Regions from separate parts of the Paenibacillus sp. FSL K6-1122 genome, predicted to be linked through region 4. Evidence: predicted binding sites of a transcription regulator. Region 4 holds the regulator's gene; each other region holds the start of a gene.
The links. Region 4 encodes Rex, which represses fermentation and respiration genes when NADH is low (regulators of the CRP and FNR family bind a similar motif). Its sites were predicted from a motif close to TTGTGAAATATTTCACAA; they were not measured.

Region 1: the regulator Rex is predicted to act here: its motif matches at 2,542-2,559, upstream of adhE (bifunctional acetaldehyde-CoA/alcohol dehydrogenase).
Region 2: the regulator Rex is predicted to act here: its motif matches at 2,849-2,866, upstream of nirB (nitrite reductase large subunit NirB).
Region 3: the regulator Rex is predicted to act here: its motif matches at 2,158-2,175, upstream of NSQ20_RS29345 (formate/nitrite transporter family protein).

What each region holds. Positions count from the first base shown of each region.
Region 1 covers NZ_CP150272.1:4,704,650-4,709,637, forward strand. Annotated here, with positions in the region: gene adhE (bifunctional acetaldehyde-CoA/alcohol dehydrogenase) at 1-2,461, opposite strand, end outside; gene NSQ20_RS21170 (Crp/Fnr family transcriptional regulator) at 2,892-3,608, shown strand; gene NSQ20_RS21175 (hypothetical protein) at 3,696-4,409, opposite strand; gene NSQ20_RS21180 (hypothetical protein) at 4,607-4,988, opposite strand, start outside.
Region 2 covers NZ_CP150272.1:5,096,104-5,101,091, reverse strand. Annotated here, with positions in the region: gene nirD (nitrite reductase small subunit NirD) at 1-272, opposite strand, end outside; gene nirB (nitrite reductase large subunit NirB) at 330-2,759, opposite strand; gene NSQ20_RS22950 (metal-dependent hydrolase) at 3,035-3,742, shown strand; gene NSQ20_RS22945 (hypothetical protein) at 3,981-4,301, opposite strand; gene NSQ20_RS22940 (M42 family metallopeptidase) at 4,460-4,988, opposite strand, start outside.
Region 3 covers NZ_CP150272.1:6,593,703-6,598,690, reverse strand. Annotated here, with positions in the region: gene NSQ20_RS29355 (glutathione peroxidase) at 1-59, shown strand, start outside; gene NSQ20_RS29350 (FAD-dependent oxidoreductase) at 545-1,906, shown strand; gene NSQ20_RS29345 (formate/nitrite transporter family protein) at 2,284-3,135, shown strand; gene NSQ20_RS29340 (molybdopterin oxidoreductase family protein) at 3,559-4,988, shown strand, end outside.
Region 4 covers NZ_CP150272.1:4,470,385-4,475,372, forward strand. Annotated here, with positions in the region: gene NSQ20_RS20020 (hypothetical protein) at 1-155, opposite strand, end outside; gene NSQ20_RS20025 (DUF5590 domain-containing protein) at 458-988, opposite strand; gene NSQ20_RS20030 (amidohydrolase) at 1,026-2,333, opposite strand; gene NSQ20_RS20035 (redox-sensing transcriptional repressor Rex) at 2,320-2,973, opposite strand; gene dinG (ATP-dependent DNA helicase DinG) at 3,193-4,988, opposite strand, start outside.

The DNA.
Region 1 (4,988 bases), 230 kb from region 4:
TCTCTTGGAACGATTCTTCAATACCCAAGATTTTGTTCAGGTTACGGATGGCATTGATAAGACTGGTTACCCCTTCTTCTGTCGTGCGAGCAGGCAATCCCAAGATACGGGCAATTTCGGCATACCGCTCATCCGCTACAAAGTGCGAATATTTCGGGAACGATGCAAATTTGGTCGGTTTTTTCGCGTTGTAACGAATGACGTGTGGCATCAGAATGGCATTGGTGCGTCCGTGTGCGGTGTGATACTGACCGCCCCATTTGTGCGCCAAGCTGTGGTTAATGCCCAGGAATGCGTTGGCAAACGCCATACCTGCAATCGTGGAAGCATTATGCATTTTCTCACGTGCCAGTTTATCACCTTGCAGCGCAGATTGCTCCAGGTATTGGAACACCAGTTGGATTGCTTTGATCGCAAGTCCATCCGTGTAATCATTTGCCATAACAGATACATAAGCTTCAATCGCATGCGTCAGTACGTCCATTCCTGTGTCGGCAACCGCTGTTCTAGGCAGGGAATATACGAATTCTGGATCGACAATCGCTACGTCTGGAGTCAGCTCATAGTCGGCCAATGGATATTTGGTGTTACCTTGATTTTTATCTGTGATAACCGCGAACGATGTCACTTCAGAACCTGTACCCGATGTGGTTGGGATCGCTACAAATTTCGCTTTTACGCCGAGACGTGGATATTTGTAGATCCGTTTGCGGATATCCATGAATTTTTGTTTCAGATCGTTGAAGTCCGTGTCCGGATATTCATAGAACAACCACATGGCTTTGGCAGCATCCATCGGTGATCCACCGCCGAGTGCGATAATGCAGTCTGGTTGGAAGCGGCGCATCATTTCGGTTCCGCGATCTACCGTTGTTGTGGATGGATCTGGCTCAACATCGGAGAATACTTCGATGGCTACCGGCATTTGGCGTTGACGCAGATAGTGTTCTACCTTTTCAACATATCCAAGCTTCACCATCATGGCATCCGTAATAATCGCCACACGTGTGATGTCAGGCATTTTGGCAAGATACTGCGTTGCCCCTTTTTCGAAGTAGACTTTGTTCGGCACTTTGAACCATTGCATATTCACGGTACGGCGAGCCACCCTTTTCACATTGATTAAGTTCACAGCGGTTACGTTGGAAGAAGTCGAGTTACGTCCGTATGATCCGCATCCCAGTGTCAATGACGGCATGTTTGTGTTGTAGATATCCCCGATGGCACCATGTGTGGATGGTGAGTTCACAATAATCCGTCCAGTTTGCAAACGATCTGCGAATTTGCCGATCACTTCTTCATTTGTGGAGTGGATAACCGAGGAGTGACCCATGCCGCCAAAAGCAACCACTTCTGCTGCACGTTCAATGCCCTCTGCTGCCGTTTTAACTTTGTAACAAGCCAGTACCGGGCTTAATTTCTCAGCCGACAATGGGAATTTGGTACCTACCCCTTCAATCTCGGCCACGAGAATTTTGGTGCCTGCTGGAACTTCAATACCGCACAATTTCGCAATGCTTACCGCAGATTGACCAACAATCGCCGGGTTCACCGCACATTTCTCGGTATTAATCGCACCTGCTGTCAATTTTGCTGCTTCATCTTTGTTAACAAAGTAACAGCCATTTGCAATCATTTTTTTCTTCACTTGATCAAAGATCGGTTCTTCAATGATGACCGCTTGCTCGGAAGCACAGATCATGCCGTTATCGAAAGACTTGGACAGGATCAAATCCGTTACTGCCTGATTGATATCCGCGCTTTTCTCGATAAAGCAAGGTACGTTACCCGGTCCTACGCCCAGTGCAGGTTTACCACAGCTGTACGCTGCACGTACCATGCCTGATCCGCCTGTTGCCAGAATGAGAGCCACATCATTGTGATTCATCAGTTCGTTTGTACGATCCATGGAAGGATCATCAATCCACTGAATGCAATCTGCTGGTGCACCATGTTTCACAGCCGCTTCCAGCAGGATTTTGGCAGCTTCCCGGCTACAATTCTGTGCAGATGGGTGAAAACCAAAGATGATCGGGTTACGCGTCTTGATGGAAATTAATGCTTTAAACATCGTCGTTGATGTTGGGTTGGTAACTGGTGTAATACCCATGATGATGCCGACCGGCTCCGCAATTTTCTGGAAGCTTTCATACTCGTTATCTTCAATCACACCTACGGTTTTATCGTACTTGATACTGTGGTACACATATTCTGTTGCAAATATATTTTTGGTGATTTTATCCTCATATACTCCGCGGCCTGTTTCTTCTACGGCCATCTTGGCGAGCATCATGTGTTTATCCAGACCCGCAAGCGCCATTGCTTGCACAATCCGGTCAATCTGCTTCTGGTCCATCTTCATGAATGCGGCGTGTGCTTTATTCGCTTTGTCGATTAACGTTTGAATATACTGACCTGCTGTCGGTTCTTTTGCTGGGGCGACTTCGTTCTTTACAGCCATCTCCCTCATCCTCCTAAAGGTTCGTATTAGTTTGTCTCTCTCGTTTACATTCACATCGTAACATGACAATAAACTTAATTATGTGATTTTTTTCACAAAGTATAACAAATTTAATTTAAGTTTTGTAGTGTCCTTCATACGACCATTTTCACTTCCTATTTAAAATATAGGGCTGTAAAATTCATCCTCTCCATTAAAAGTGAATTTTATCACAATGTTTGAAATTTCGTCATTTTTGCCCCCTTTCCTTCCCCCTCAAACGGTAAGATTAGGTATATACTGAACTTAAAAATTGAACCACCGCAATTTGTACCGTCCTTCCTCCCGGCCGAGATGACCCTGATCAGGACGGCAACGGTTTGCGGCGAACCTCGGAGGCTACTGCTTACTACAGAAGGTCGTCCGATGGACATAAAGGGGAGATAGACTTATGAGAGAACTAACAACTGTACTGGAAAAGCGCGGTAATACTAACTGTTTCTCGGAAGCAAATTTCAACCATCTGCTGGTTACCATGAAAGATAGAACCTATCCGGAAGGTACACATCTGTACTGGGAAGGCGACATCTCTGACAAACTTTATTATATGAAACGGGGCCGTGCCCAGATCACCAAATCCACGGATGAAGGCAAGGAACTGATCATGTACATGTATCAATCCGGTGATATGATTGGGCAGGCTGATCCCTTCTTTGGCTCTAAACACAGCTTCTCAGCGGAAGTATTGGAGGACAGTGAGATCGGTGTACTGGAACATAAAGACCTGGAAATGTTAATCTGCCAGCATTGTGACTTCGCGATCGATTTTATGAAATGGATGGGCATCCACCACCGGTTGACACAGACCAAATTCCGGGATCTTATGTTATATGGCAAACCGGGTGCACTTTGCTCCACCCTCATTCGGTTGTCGAATTCGTATGGTGAGCCTCATGGAGAGCATGTCATTATTCACAAAAAAATTACCCACACGGACCTGTCCAATATGATTGGAGCCACTCGTGAAAGTGTAAACCGCATGTTAAGCGACCTGCGTAAGAAAGACGGGATTGAATATGACAATGGCATGATTGTCATCAAAGATCTGAAGATGCTACAAGGAATCTGTCACTGTGAGCTTTGCCCGAACGAGATCTGTCGTATTTAATATTTGACTATGCTGAACGGATCTTGTTTATATATTTAATGAAAAAAAGCCCAGTTCTCTAAAAAGAGATTGGGCTTCTTGGTATACTTAGGATGCATTGGTCAATTCAAGCTTTACCGCATCACGTGGATTTAATTTCATGTCCAGACCATTTTCCATTAATTCTTTGTCATTCACCATAATGACCCACCGCTCATTCATACGAGGCGTGACATTTTCGACCGAAACGACAAATTTGTTGTTCTCCGACATTCTTACAATGCCGCTGGACTTCAACACATCGCGAACTGTGCACTCTTGAACGTAGACACCGGCATATTGACGATTAAGGGTTGGCATAATGTTCCCACCGCTAACCTTGAGTAACGTTGTCTGATATGCAACGCCATCCCCCCCACTGTCAGCGGCTTTCACGTAAATGATCACTTCATCTTTGGCATGAAGCTCCATGTCCCAATCTTCCTGTTCAATATCCTTGCCGTTTAATTTGACAGCCCAGCTCAGCGAAGAATCCAGAGAAACTTCACCCACGGATTGAATCCGCTTGCCATCTGCCGTAAAATCAACCAGTCCGCTATTGAGTAATGCTTTTTTGAGTGTCAAACCCTCACTAAAATCTCGCTTAATGGACTTTGTTGCATCAGGCAAAAACGTACTGCCATCTACAGCCACTGTGATTGTATTCGCTGTTTCTGTCTCTTTGACAATTGGCTGCTCAGAAGGCTGAGTCTCACTACAACCAGCCAAGATCGCCAGTAGGAGCAAACATACACCTATGTAACCGGGGATTTTCTTCATCATGTAGGTAACACCACCCTGCGTAAAATCATTCACCCTGTTGTCCATAACCTCTATTATGGCACAACTTTCGGCAAAAAAAAGTGTCAAAGCCGTTACTTTTATAGGGTACCGCCTCCAAATAAGGCTTGTACAAGAAAGAGAGCCTGCACACAGGCTCTCCAATCTATATCATTTTTATGTTCTAATTGGTTACGTTATCATTGGACACTAGCCTGCATGTATGTCCGTCCTCCATCGCCATCTTTCAGATATGGATTAAGCCCGAAGAACTGCTCCTCAGATACGTATACACCTGTCAGCAATCGCCCTTCAAGCAATCCACCGTCAACCTGCACGCAACATGAAGGTGCGTCTACATACTCCTGATACAACGGAATCTGCCCATATTGTTGATGGACCTTAAATACCTTGCCTTGCTCATGCAAAGGCCGTTCCGAGAAATAGGTAGGCACAATATAACGGGCAATGACATCCAGCTCCTGCACGCTATAAAAGGGTTCATCACCAAGCCATGGCGCAAACATTCGAATCTTCTCATATTGAGACCAGACAACCGCCTGAATCAGCATTTCTGCCTGA
Region 2 (4,988 bases), 630 kb from region 4:
TGACCGTTGTCCGGTGCTTGCACAAGACCTGTAGTCAGGTCAATTTTCCAATCATACAGCGGATCGTACAGATAATGCCCGGACACGATGCCTTCAGCCAGCGGCCCACCCTTAGGATGGGGGTTGTGATTATCCGCAGCGAAGATGGTACCATCCGATGCAAGAAAGACAGCAAGCTGATGGTCCTTAATCTCAACTACTCTTCCGATTCGTGGCAGGAATTCTTCAACTACTCCGGCAGGGAAGTAGGTGCCTGATTGTTTTGTCGTCATCTTAAACCACTCCTTATCTATATTTAACATTCCGGCAGTATTAATCTGCAAGCTTACTTATGGACGAGCTGATACTTCGATGCCATGGAACATTTTACTTTGGCCTTCTTCATTGCGAATCGCTTTTTGCCAAGGTTCTTCAACATGCTCAAGTGCAAATTCAATCCGCTGCATCAACGCTTTACGTTCCTCAAGGTTATCCACAACAACCGAACGAATATGCTCCAGACCCATGCGTTCCACCCACTCGGACGTCCGTTCCAGATAGTTACCTGTCTCGCGGTAATATTGCATGATGGCGCCGCACAGTTCAATCAACTCTTCATCCGTTTTCACTTTGCATAAGGGATCAGCCAGTCTTGCTTTAATACCGCCGTTACCACCGATGAAGATCTCCCAGCCTCCGTCGTTACCAACGATACCGATATCTTTGGTACATGCCTCTGCACAGTTTCGCGGACAACCGTTGACGGCATATTTAAACTTGGCTGGCAGATCCAGACGTTCGAATTTACGTTCGATGCGAGCACCCATGGCCATGGAATCCTGTGTACCGAATCGGCAGAATTGGGAGCCGACACATGTTTTGACCGTACGCAGCGATTTGGCGTATGCATAACCTGAAGGCATATCCAGTTCAGCCCAGACTTTGGTCAGATCTTCTTTTTTAACACCAATCAAGTCGAGACGCTGACCGCCGGTAACTTTGACTGCTTTCACATCATATTTGACTGAAACGTCAGCGATGCGTTTGAGGTCCGCTGGTGTAGTCACCCCGCCGTACATCCGAGGTACAACCGTATACGTTCCATCTTTTTGAATATTCGCGTTCATCCGTTCGTTAACAAAACGGGATTCTTTCTCATCTTCGTGTGTGTCTGGTGCAATCATGCCAAGGTAGTAGTTGATCGCCGGACGACATTTGGAACAACCTTCTGGCTGACTCCAACCCAGTACATTCATGACCTCTTTGGTCGTTTGTAATCCTTTTTCACGAATCTCGGCTACAATCTCATCCCGTCCCATGGAAGTACATCCGCAGATGCCCTGTTTAGCCCCAGTACTGAAACTGTCTCCAAGTACATATTGCAGAATCTGTTCCACAACCGGTTTACACCCACCACAAGAGCGTGTTGCACCGGTACAGGCTTTGATTTCATCAACAGTGGTAAGGCCCTGGTTTGTAATTACATCAACAATGGTTCCTTTGGTTACCCCGTTACATCCACAGACGATTTCGTCCTCGGGCATCGTTTCAACAGAGGTTGCTTTCTTATGACCGCCGCAGCCTGTACCCATGAGTGAACCATACAATTCTTCGGTCATTTCGGTTTGATTTTTAATCAGTTTCTGCAATTCGGCAGAATCCGTAATGTCACCGAAGAGAACAGCGCCGACCATTTTATTATCACGAAGCAGAATTTTTTTGTAGGTCCGTTTCCAGTCATCTTTGTGCGAAATGACGGTGTGCTCTGGGCTGTCGATGAATTCACCAGTTGAAAACACGTCCACACCCGAAATTTTCAATTTCGTGGATACAACTGAACCTTCATAAGGAGCGGTCTCCACACCGCAGATATGTTTCGCCAGAATCATACCTTGTTCAAACAATGGGGCAACGAGGCCGTAACATACCCCGCGGTGCTCTGTACATTCCCCGACCGAATACACATTCTCAAGTGAAGTCTGCATATAGTCATTCACGACAATACCCCGGTTCACTTCCATACCGCTTTCGCGGGCTACAGCCGTATTGGGTTTGATGCCTACAGCCATGACCACAAAATCAACATTCAGAACCGTATCATCTGCAAAACGTATCCCTTCAACGCGTTCGCCGCCCAGCAGTTCGGAAGTCTGCGCACCCATCTTGAACCGGATACCCTGACGTTCGAGTTCTGCCTTCAACATGGATGAAGCTTGCGGATCAAGCTGACGCTCCATCAGATCTTCCATCAGATGCACTACGGTAACTTCCATGCCAAGTTGTACCAACCCTTTGGCAGCTTCAAGGCCTAGCAGTCCGCCCCCGATAACGGCCGCTCTTTTATACTGCTTAGCAGCTTCCAGCATGACATTGCAATCGGCGATATCGCGAAAACCAACAACACCCTCTTTGTCATGTCCCGGTACGGGGAGAATGAAGGAGTTGGAGCCTGTTGCAATGATGATTTTGTCATAAGGAACGCGAGTTCCATCTTCAGTCACAACTTCGTGTGTCTCGGCATCGATTCGTGTAACCGTTGTGCCTGTGTGCAGCGTAATGCCGTAATCTTCATACCAGTGAAGGTCGTTCAGCACGATATCGTCCAGTGTTTTGCTTCCTTCCAGTACATAAGACAACATAATGCGGTTGTAGTTAGGATAGGGCTCTGTGCCAAAAACGGTAATATCAAATCGCGTAGTTAATTTTAAAATTTGCTCAACGGTACTAATTCCTGCCATTCCGTTACCTATGATAACGAGTTTCTCTTTTTTTCCGTTCATGTGTGTATGCCTCCTTGAATAGACGCTGTACATTACTCAAAATTTTAGTGGTTTATATTTGAAATTATACAAGTAGTTGACGACAGTTTATGTGATTTAATTCACTAATAAGGATAGAAGAGTCATAAATATAATAGTGTGAGCCCCATCACAGAAAGTTATATTTATTTTCATACAAATAAGAAATGCGAACTATTGTTCTTATTTTGTTTTCGTTGTAAAATCGGAACTGGGCCGTAATGTTCCCGATTTCTTCGAAAGGACGTTTTTGCATCATGATGGGAAGATCCCACCTTATTATCGGGACAGGCGTGTCGCTTTCTGTTCTGCAGTTGGCCGGTATGCCAGTGACCGCGCCAGCAGTTACGGTTGCTCTGATTGGTTCGTTATTGCCTGACATTGATGAGCCAAATTCGCTACTGGTATCCAGAGCCTTGCCTAACAGTCTGATCAGGTTGTTACAGACGATTCTGTTGCCCACAGCTGTATTTGTGTACTTCTATGTTCATGCCAAACCATGGAACCTGTTGCTTGCGATCCTCATTGCGCTCGTGTCATTCCTGCCTTCGCGTTCGCTTCGCAAAGTGTTGATGTTTGCGATTGGACTCGGGCTGGTCTTTTATGGTCACGCGTTCGCACCGTGGAACTTGATTGCAGGCAGTTTGTTAATGCTCTGCACCACACTGACTCATAGGGGACTGACACATACCCTGTACGGAACCGCAATATGGGCGGGCTTGTTGTACAGCACGACCCAGCAGCAGGGACCGGAGATCTGGGTAGCGGGAGGCACGGCATATGCGATGCATCTGTTGGCCGATTCACTAACCAATCGGGGTATTCGTCCGTTACCACCGCTCAAGTGGCGCATACGGGTGAATCTGATGAGTACAGGGACCAAGCGTGGGGCCGTTGTAGAGAATGTCTGCATTGTGCTTACTCTTATTTTGGCCTGGATTGCATTCTCACCGCTATTTCTATAGCCATCCAAAAACGCCAGCCCACATATTGCGGGCTGGCGTTTACAGGAATGCACTTCATAATGATTGGATCGTGGATCGTAATAACCTAGCCAATTCAGGATTGAGAAGGAGAATCAGTCAGGTCGTCAATATCGGAAGAACCAAATACAAATAAAACAACAAGAATGACAATGATCAGTAGTTCAGCGAACCCATTTCCGTCAAAGTCAGACATCACTTCAACCTCATTTCTTGGTGTTTAGGAATTGATTCTCTGTTGGAAAGCCCGTATAACGTCATTCAACGTCATATCACCACCGATCTCATCGAGGAATTGCACCAGTTTGTCTTGATTCGATGGTGTAATATTTTGTAGCGATTTATACTGCCCAACCAGTTCAACGACCAGTGTAGCTTCTCGAAACAACGTGACCGCATCCACTCTTAACTTCCCACTTACCAGTAATGCTGCAACGATAAGTTCCAGATTTCTTCCTTTAAGGTTGCCATTGAGAAGGGTGTTTGCGGCATTTGTTTTTTTGGAACCTTTATTCGATTTTCCATTCCTTCTCACTGCCATAACAGGTCCCCCGCTGCTTGGTGTTTAATTCATCTTCCGTTATTGTATCTTATGTGTAATTCCCTATAATGTTCGGCCTATTAATCTACGTGTCTAACTGATATCGTTATGAATATAAAAAGAGACCTCCCGATGGTTAGGAGGTCTCTTTTTAGCTATTACGCGTTATTAATTATGGTATTCATCGTTGTCCGATCCAGACCTTTGACCAGCTTCACGATCAGTTCTTTGGCCGCATCGTAGTCATCCGTATGAATGATGGAAGAAGAGGTATGGATATAACGTGCGCAGATACCAACAACTATTGATGGTACACCAATGCCACTCAGGTGAACTTGACCTGCATCGGTACCACCTGGTGAGATGAAATACTGCATTTTAATCTGATTGGATGAAGCCGTATCTTGAACATATTCCACCATTCCGCGATGGGTGAACATACCCGGGTCAAAAATACGAAGCAATGCGCCTTCTCCGATATGTCCAAATGACTGTTTGTCACCTGTCATATCATTCGCCGCGCTACAGTCCAGTGCAAAGAAGATATCAGGCTGAATCAGATTGGCCGCCGTACGTGCACCGCGAAGCCCCAGCTCTTCCTGAACCGTTGCACCAGCATAAAGCGTGTTAGGCAGTTTTTCCTTGTGCAGCGCTTCAACCAGTTCAAGTGCAAGTCCTACGCCGTAA
Region 3 (4,988 bases), 2.1 Mb from region 4:
TTGAACCGAAAGAATCTCCGGAGACAATGATTGCAGATATCGAGAAATTGCTCGGTTAATACAAGAACGTTTGAGAAGCCTGTCCTTGCATAAGCAAGGACAGGCTTCTTAGATTATTTTATATACGTGGATTTATTCTCTTCACAGGTAGGAGTTGGATCCATGAAATCAACCCTGTAATGAAAATTGAAGCCATTTATTCTTTGTATAAGTCAAACATGAAGGCAGGAGACGCCTCTAACTTTATACGTCCACACTGTGTTCATACAGGGATCACGGAAGCCATTACATAGCATAAACCCGCCCAAATCCGGGGACAATGAAATCAATACAATGAAGGGAAGAAAGGCTTAAATACAGGGAAATGACCTCCTTCGACAAACTTTTTTTGCTCAACCTATTGCAATGTGAAAAATATCACATTATAATGAGTGTATAAAGTGAAATAAATCACATACACAGTTTCGAACAAGAAGTGAAATGTTTCACAACCATAACAACCTTATATTCAAACTCATTTATATATTTCGAGGAGGAACTTTTAATGAAAATCGCAGTTATCGGATGTACACACGCAGGAACCGCAGCCATCGTAAATACCGCCAAATTGTACCCGGATGCTACCATCACGGTGTATGAGCGCAATGACAATATCTCCTTCCTATCTTGTGGCATTGCGCTCTACGTAGGTGGGGTTGTGAAAGACCCTGACGGTTTGTTCTATTCTTCGCCTAATCAACTGGCAGAGCTTGGTGTTGAAACCAAGATGCTTCATGAAGTAACAGCAGTAGATGCCAAGGGCCATACCCTTCAGGCTAAAAACCTGCAAACCGGGGAAGAATTTGAAGATACGTTTGACAAACTGATCGTGACAACGGGGTCATGGCCTGTCGTTCCGAAGCTTGAAGGCATCGAGATGGACAACATCTTACTTTGCAAAAACTACAATCATTCCAACACGATTATTGAAAAAGCCAAAGATGCCAAACGTGTTACCGTTGTAGGTGCAGGATATATTGGCGTAGAACTGGTTGAGGCTTTCCAGATGAACGGCAAGGAAGTTACCCTGATCGACAGTGTGGACCGTATTTTGAACAAATACTTGGACCCTGAATTCACGGATGCGATTGAAGATACGTTGACTGGACGCGGCATCAAGCTGGCTCTTGGTCAAACGGTACAGAAGTTTACTGGTGAAGATGGCAAAGTAACTAAGGTGATCACGTCCAAAGGAGAGTTCGAAACCGATCTGGTTATTCTGTGCATTGGTTTCCGTCCAAATACCGAACTGCTCAAAGGCCAAGTGGATATGCTGCCAAACGGCGCAATCATCGTGGATAAATACATGCAAACGAGTCAAAAAGACGTCTTTGCTGCGGGTGACAGCTGTGCTATTCATTACAACCCAACGGGCAAAGCATCTTACATTCCACTGGCAACAAACGCGGTGCGGATGGGTACACTCGTAGCCCGTAACCTGGTTCGTCCTACGACACCGTATATGGGTACACAAGGAACATCGGGTATCAAAATTTATGAGCAAAATATCGCGGGTACCGGGATGACGGAAACGTCTGCTGCTGACGAAGGCCTGATTGTTGAATCCGTGGTACTGGAAGACAGCTACCGTCCGGAGTTCATGCCAACGGCTGAGAAACTGTTGCTCAAAGTAGTATATGAGCAGGCTACTCGTCGGATCGTTGGAGCACAGGTGATGTCTCAGGTTGATCTGACCCAATCGATTAATACGATCTCGGTCTGCATCCAAAACAATATGACCGTAGATGAGCTGGCCTTCATCGACTTCTTCTTCCAGCCACATTACAACAAACCATGGAACTTCCTGAACACGGCTGGTCTGCAAGCACTGCCTCCAATAGAAGTAAAAGCACCAGCAATGGTGTAAGGAAGCAGAATAGATGGTTGAACAGCGATCTTGATAAACGCCATACAAAGATAAGTCATGCTTGTCCGTAAATAAGAGCTGTGCGATAACTGCCAAGATTACGAAACAAGGCGGACGATTATAAAGGAAAGAGAAGACTGGCGAGTATATCGTCAGTCTTCTTTTTTGTTGTTTTAGCTACAAAAGGCCTTACTACACTCTTGCTGTCATAACTATTCCAAGACACTCTTAAAGTATCTTTTTAAGTAACATTGTGATAATTTGCACAAAGTTATGTTTAGGACCGAGATACAATTAGGATGTGGTATTCAACGCATAACTAATGAATTTCAGATGGTTTTATCCAATGATGAACAATGAAGGAGAGGATGAATGATATGGCAGCAAAAACACCTCTTGAGGTTGCACAATATACGGCGCAAACAGGCAAGAAGAAGGCTCAATATCCGGTGTCTTCTGTACTGGTGCTTAGTTTTCTGGCAGGGGCTTTTATTGCGCTGGGTTTTCTATTGGATATTCGGGTAATTGCTTCTGCGCCAGCAGAGTGGGGGAGTCTGGTCAATCTGATTGGAGCAGCAGTGTTCCCGGTTGGATTAATCTTGGTACTCATAGGTGGTGGCGAGCTGCTGACGGGTAACATGATGGCAGTTCCACTTGCAACGATTGCACGAAAATTATCTGTGGGTAGTATGTTGAAAAATCTAACCTTAGTGACGATTGGTAATTTTGTTGGAGCTTTGTTTGTCGCGTACGCGTTTGGACATGTGCTGGGTCTGACCGGAGAGGGTGTATATCTGGCAAAAGTGGTGGATATGGCTGGGCATAAGCTGCATGACGGCTTCCTGCAAGCTTTCATCTCTGGCATCGGCTGTAACTGGCTGGTCGCGCTGGCCGTGTGGTTATCTTATGCTTCGGATACGATGAGTGGCAAGGTACTGGGCATTTGGTTTCCAACGATGGCATTTGTGGCGATTGGATTCCAGCACGTTGTGGCCAATATGTTCCTCATCCCGGCGGCAATCTTTGAAGGACATTATTCGTGGGGTCAATATGTGATGAATTTCATTCCGGTATGGCTCGGGAATCTGACTGGTGGTGCTCTGTTTGTAGCTGCAGCCTATTGGGTGGTGTACCTGCGCCAAGCCGAGCCAAAAGTGAAACCAGAGATGGCGACGTCGATCGAACCTATGGAGACGGAGGCTAGAGTAATGTTGAGCAAACAAGCATAGCGGGCACAGCGTAGCATGTGTGCACGTATTATAGAAGAGAAGACGATTCGGGTCTTGTTCGATTAATGGCGAATATGCTGTGATGGAGCAGGGCGGGATCGTTTTTTTGTGGTGTCCTTATTGGATTTTAACGCAAAATAAATTCGCCATGACAAGGTTCGGGGGAACGAAACCTGTTCATGGCGAATTTCGGGAGTGGTCCATGATATGGCATGAGGAGGAAGTGGGGAAACACTAGCCTAATGCCTTATTTTTAATTTACCCCTGAATTCTGAAGTTGAATCAAACTCAAAAACATTTTTTTGAAAATAATTTAAAGCCGCTATAGCGGCGAATATGAAGCAAAAACATACTGTTCTCTTTACGCGATAACCTCGAAGAAGATATGATATAGGGATAGCTTTTAAAGAGGGGAGCCTTACGATGATCGATCAGGAGAATGGTATATTTGCGGCGGTGTGCCCGCTCGACTGTCCGGACACTTGTGGTCTGTTATTACATAAAGAGAACGGCAAAATTGTGAAGGTGGCAGGCAATCCGGATCATCCCATAACTAAGGGTGCCATCTGTAATAAAGTCAGAAATATGACCGAGCGGGTATATCACCCCGAGCGTCTACAATATCCGATGAAACGTGTAGGAGCCAAAGGCGAAGGCAAGTTTGAACGAATCAGTTGGGATGAAGCGATTCGTGAGATTACGACCAAATTCACTGAATTGTCCGAAACCTACGGCCCGGAGAGCATCCTGCCCTACAGCTTTTACGGTAACATGGGCATTCTCGGCGTAGACGGTATGGATCGGCGTTTCTTCAATGCGCTTGGTGCGAGTGTACTGGAGCAGACGATCTGTAACTCCGCTGGAAATACCGGCTGGAAATATACGATGGGCGCCAATCGGGGAACGGTGCCGGAAGATACGGAGCATGCGGATCTCATCCTGGTGTGGGGTGGCAATATCGTCAGTACCAATATGCACCAGGTCGTTTTGGCGGAGAAAGCCCGCAAGAAAGGCGCCAAGATCGTCGTCATCGACGTTCATCGCAATCGCACGGCCCAGTGGGGCGACTGGTTTATTCCGCTGTATCCGGGCACGGACAGTGCACTGGCGCTAGGATTAATGCATGTGTTGTTCGAACGGGGACTAACGGATGAAGCGTTTATGCAAAAGTATACGATAGGTCATGAGGCACTACGTGATCATGTCCGCAGTTACACCCCTGAACGTGTTGCACGCATTACGGGCGTGCCGGAGGAAACCATTGTGGAGCTGGCCGAACTATACGGCAACGCACAGGCAGCCCATATTCACATCGGTAATGGCCTCCAGCACCATGATAATGGGGGGATGAACGTGCGTAGCGTTGCATGTCTGCCTGCTATTACAGGGCAATGGCTGAAGCAAGGCGGCGGTGCCGTTCGCACTAACAGCTACGCGAGCACAAATAGCGACGCGCTCGAACGTCCGGAGCTCCGGCAGAATCCCGAGCCGCGAGTGGTGAACATGAACCGGATTGGTGAAGCGTTGCTGGAAGCAGAGCAGCCAATCCGAGCGATGATGGTTTACTGCAGCAATCCACTGGTGGTGGCACCGGATACCGAGCGGGTGGAGCGAGGTTTTGCACGGGAGGATCTGTTCACGGTTGTGCATGATCTGTTCATGACGGATACGGCGAAGTATGCAGATATCGTATTGCCAGCCACATCTTCATTTGAAGCGACGGACCTGTACACCTCTTATTGGCATCAGTACGTTCATCTGCAAGAGCCGGTGATTGCACCGATTGGGGAGAGCAAGAGCAATGTGGAACTGTTCTCACTGCTTGGGCAGGCTATGGGGTACGATCCTGCAAT
Region 4 (4,988 bases):
ATAGTTAATTGAACGTCATTGACTCCATCGTACTGGGTTACCATTTTTTCAATCGGATTCTGCACAGCCACCTGACGATATACAAACCAACCTCCAAACAACACAACGGCTGAAATGACGGCAGTTATAGCAATAGGCAATACTTTTAGCTTCAAGTGAATTACCCCTCCCAGATTTTGGCCCAACCTACTGGCTTATTGGTATATACGAATATGTGCACATTGACTCCTGCGAGAATTTCGACAGGATTATTTGTTTTTGAATGTAACTTTGAGTACATATCTGAGTATATCACATCGTATATACAATTTCGAAGGCGAAAATATGAATAAATTATTAATTTTAACTATTTAAATCAAATATGTTTACAGACAACACAAAGAACCGGTTCAGTCGGATATCCGTCTGCCGGTTCTTTCATTTCTTTAATTCTCTATTTATCTCACTCTATCTTGTTCTAGCTGTTCGGGAGTGTGTAGACCAGGTCCACCTGTTCTCCGTTGCTAAAACGATAAAAGCGATAGTGGTTATGCGTACCGTCTTTATAATACACTTGCCACACATATATTCCATTCACAACTCCGGGCATGATTCGTTTAATCTCACCGGCAGGAACTTCAGAACTGAAGCGATTGCGTATCTGCGCTTCGGACATGCCATTCTGCAGCAGCTCACTGTGTACAGCGTTTGCACCCTTAACCGGTTGATTGTTTGCATCGAATTTAACCCAGACCATAACATCCTGGTTATCCTTGTTTTTGCCGATCAGGGTCCAGTAGATGTTGTCAGAGCCTTCTTTGTCTCCCCAGATGTACTTGCGCAATTCATCATAGGATGTAATGCCCAGTTGCTCCTGTGCTGCTTGTATGGCGAGCGCTTCTTCCTTGCGTTGGTCCTGCGTGACATGGACGTAATAACGCTGAAGTCCAAACAGAATCAGAACCAGTGCAAGCAGCGAAATCCATATCCACTTCTTTTTTTTCTTCAAAAGCCGAACTTCCTTTCCCTATGATGCTGTCCTGCAATTAACGAGCAAGCAGACCATCAAATGCCAATTGAGACTCACGCAAAATGCGTTCTTCATCCAGCGTCAGACATTCGCCATGTTTCACCACTTGTTTTCCATCCACCCATACGTGCTCAACATCTTTAGCAGAAGCCGAGTAGATTGTATGTGAGATCAGGTCTGTATGTGGATAGAAATGTGCCTGTTCAATGTCCAAGGCGATAAAGTCAGCCTTCATGCCGACCTGGAGTGCTCCGGTATTGTTCAAGAAGATAGATTTGGCACCGTATGACGTTCCGAGTAGTAACGCTTCGCCTGCTGGCACTGCCGTCGGGTCACCAGATACACCTTTGTGGATCAATGCAGCCAGTCTCATTTCCTCGAACATATCCAGGTTGTTGTTGCTTGCCGGTCCGTCTGTTCCGAGTGACACGGTAACTCCTGCTTTCAGCAACGCAGGTACCCGCGCAACACCGGAAGCGAGTTTCAGGTTACTTCCCGGGTTATGGGATACAGCCACATCATGACGGGCCAGAATCTCAATCTCTTCGTCATTCAGATGCACCGCATGTGCAACCAGGGATGGACGAGAGAAAAAGCCCAGTTTCTCCAGATGTGCCACAGGACGCAGTCCATAATCAGCCACGTTCTGCTCGACTTCACGAAGCGTTTCCGACATATGTGTATGAAGGGGAAGGTTTAGGTCGTTCGCGACCTGCACAAGCTTCTCTATGTAGTCAGGAGGGCATGTATATGGTGCATGTGGCGAGATTACGGTTGTAATGCGACCATCTGCCTGTCCATTCCACTCACGCGCAAACGCAGCCGACTCCTCCAGCTTCCGCAATTGTTCTTCCTCCGAGCACAACCCGATTACACCACGTGCCAGTGCTGCTCTAACGCCGGATTGCTCCACAACTTTGGCAACTTGATCCATGTGATCGTACATGTCCAGGAAAGCTGTAGTTCCGCCTTTCAACATTTCAAGCACCGATAGCGAAGTTCCCCAATATACGTCTTCTGAAGTCATTTTCGCTTCCATCGGCCACATTTTTTCCTGCAACCATACTTGCAATGCAAGATCGTCTCCGTGCCCTCTGAGCAACGACATCGCTGCATGACCATGCGTATTGATCAGACCCGGCAGGAAGAACAGTCCTTTTCCATCCACTTTGGTACAATTTTTGTCTTCATCCGGCAATGTCTCACCAATATGCACAATCTTGTCATTCTCAACAACCATGTATCCTTGGACCACGTTCCATGTTGTGCCGCCTTCATTAACAGCAAATTTGCCATTGTGAATTACCCATCTATTTGTTGTCATCTTCCTCGTCGTCCTTTCCAGTATCCAAGTAATAGGCCAAACTAAGCAGATCTGTTGTAAAGTCAGCATGGTGAATGCGGATATGCGGCGGTGTTTTTAGAATGGTTGGTGCAAAATTAAGGATCGCTTCAATTCCTGATTCAATAAGCTGATCGGCTACATTTTGGGCTTCCGTATCCGGAACCGTGATAATTCCGATGCGAATGTTTTCCATTTTAACCGCTTCCGTCAATTCATCCATTGGTTTTACCGTCAAACTGTTGATTTGACTACCTATCTTCGGTCCATATGCATCAAATACAGCAACAATCTTCATGTTGTCTTTCAGATATGCGTTGTAGTTGGACAAGGCTTGACCGAGGTTACCCGCTCCTACCAGAGCTACATTAATTTGCTGATCGATTTTGAGAATGTGACGAATTTTCTCGATCAAATAGGATACATCATACCCGATCCCTTTACGACCAAAATCACCGAAGTAAGCCAGGTCTTTACGAATTTGGGCCGGATTCAGATCCAGCCTCTGTCCAAGCTCTTGAGAAGAAACAGTAGCCACCTCACGCTGATGCAACTCGTTCAAATAACGCAAGTAAACAGGCAGACGTCGTACCACCGCTTCCGAAATTTTATCCGATTTCATTCTTGCTCCCCCTTACCAAGGCCACGATAAAATAATAGATGAAAAGATGAGCATTCTGTATAAAACTCAAAGATAAACGTGACATTTTATACAGAATGCTCCTTGTAATTTAGGTTATAAGTTCTTACGTGCAACTACTTTAATCGGATACGGAAATATATAATAAAGTTTAACGCCAAACGATAGTGTCATGCAATGATATAACGAACAAAACAACCATTATTTTTGTTCATTAGCAGGTTTTTCCAACCACTCGGTAATTCGTGGAACCATCTGCTCCGTGAGCATGTGTTCCATTTTGGGACCAGGTAATGAATATAAAAAGAATTTACCGTAGTACGCTTCAATCACCCGTGTATCATAAACAATGACAATTCCTCTGTCCTTCGCTGTACGCACCAAACGGCCAAATCCCTGCTTGAAACGAATGACCGCTTGCGGCACGGACAGTTTCATGAACGGATTTTTCTTCTGTTCCTGAAGCAGCTCACTCTTGGCTTCCACCAACGGATGATTCGGTGGCTGGAAAGGCAGTCGAACAATAGCGAGACAGGTTAGCGCCTCTCCCGGGATATCTACACCCTCCCAGAAGCTGCTTGTGCCCAGAAGTACCGTTGCTTTGGCATCTTGAAACCTGCGAGTCAATTTGGAACGACTTCCACTGTCAACGCCTTGCCCAAGCAACGAGATGTCGTTGCCAGACAGTGCCTCCTTCAGCGGATCATAGACCTGTCGCAACATCTTGTATGAAGTAAACAGAACCATCATGCGTCCACGCGTAGCAATTGCCGTCTCTGCAAGTGATTGCACCAGCATATTAACAAAGTGCGCATCACCCACACTTCCCTTCACACTCGGGAAATCACGCGGAATCACGAGAAGTGCCTGATCGCGATAGTTGAAAGGTGATGGCAGCATCGACGTTAACAGCCGATTATTCTCAGAGGCTTCCTGTAAGCCAAGCTGCTCAATCATGAACTGGAATGACTTATCTACCGAGAGCGTAGCCGATGTAAGCACAACACTTTTCTTTTTGTCAAAAAATAAATCCTTAAGTTGTGCACTAACATCTACAGGTACGGCATACAGCTGGAGAGATTTACTGCGGAACTGACCGCTGGCTTCCATCCAGTACACCGTTTTGGCATCATCCATACGCATGAAGAAACGTAGATTCTCCTTCAATGTGGTCAGATCTTTCAGCAATCCTGTAATGTCCGTGATCAGACTGTCCGATTGATAATCATCCTGATCCTCTTTCACCTCAAGCAGCAATTTGTCCCCTTTGCGAACCAAATCACCCAGAGTCACATAGATCTGGTTCTCCAGATCCTGCAACTCCTGCCATTTTGCAGGTTTCTGAGATGCTTTCAGACGCAGTGAAAATTGCCCCGTCTCTCCCGGTGAAGCATCACTTCGTTCAGGCAACAGACCAAACAAGGCATCGCTCATACGATCCCACAGCTCCTTAACTTCAAGAGCGAGCGGGAACATCTGATCCACCATGGAGCCCCATTGCACCGAATTTTCATGCCCGGATAACTGCGAACGAAGCATAGGCAGCTGTCCATTACGACTGTCTTTAAATAGGCGGGTCAGTGTATGAACCAAGGTGAAATATTTCATATGCATTCCAAGATGTTTACCAGCGACATCCTCCAGATGATGTGCCTCATCGATCACAAGACTCTCATAGGCTGGCAGCAGCTGATGCGCGGCTTTCACATCCGTAAACAATTTAGAGTGATTGGTGATTACGATATCAGACAACCCTGCTTCATGTTTGGCACGATGGTAGAAGCATTTACGGAACCATGGACAGGATCTTCCCAGACATGATTCGGATTCGCTCTGTACCGTCTCCCAGAAGTCCCCTCCGCGTCCGCTAAGGTTAAGTTCCTCATCATCTCCGGTTTCGGTCTGCGTAAGCCAGACAATCATCTGAGCAGCTGTGAAATAATCCTCTTTGGGTGTAGCGAACTCACGTTTATTGATTTTGTGTTCAAATTTGCGCA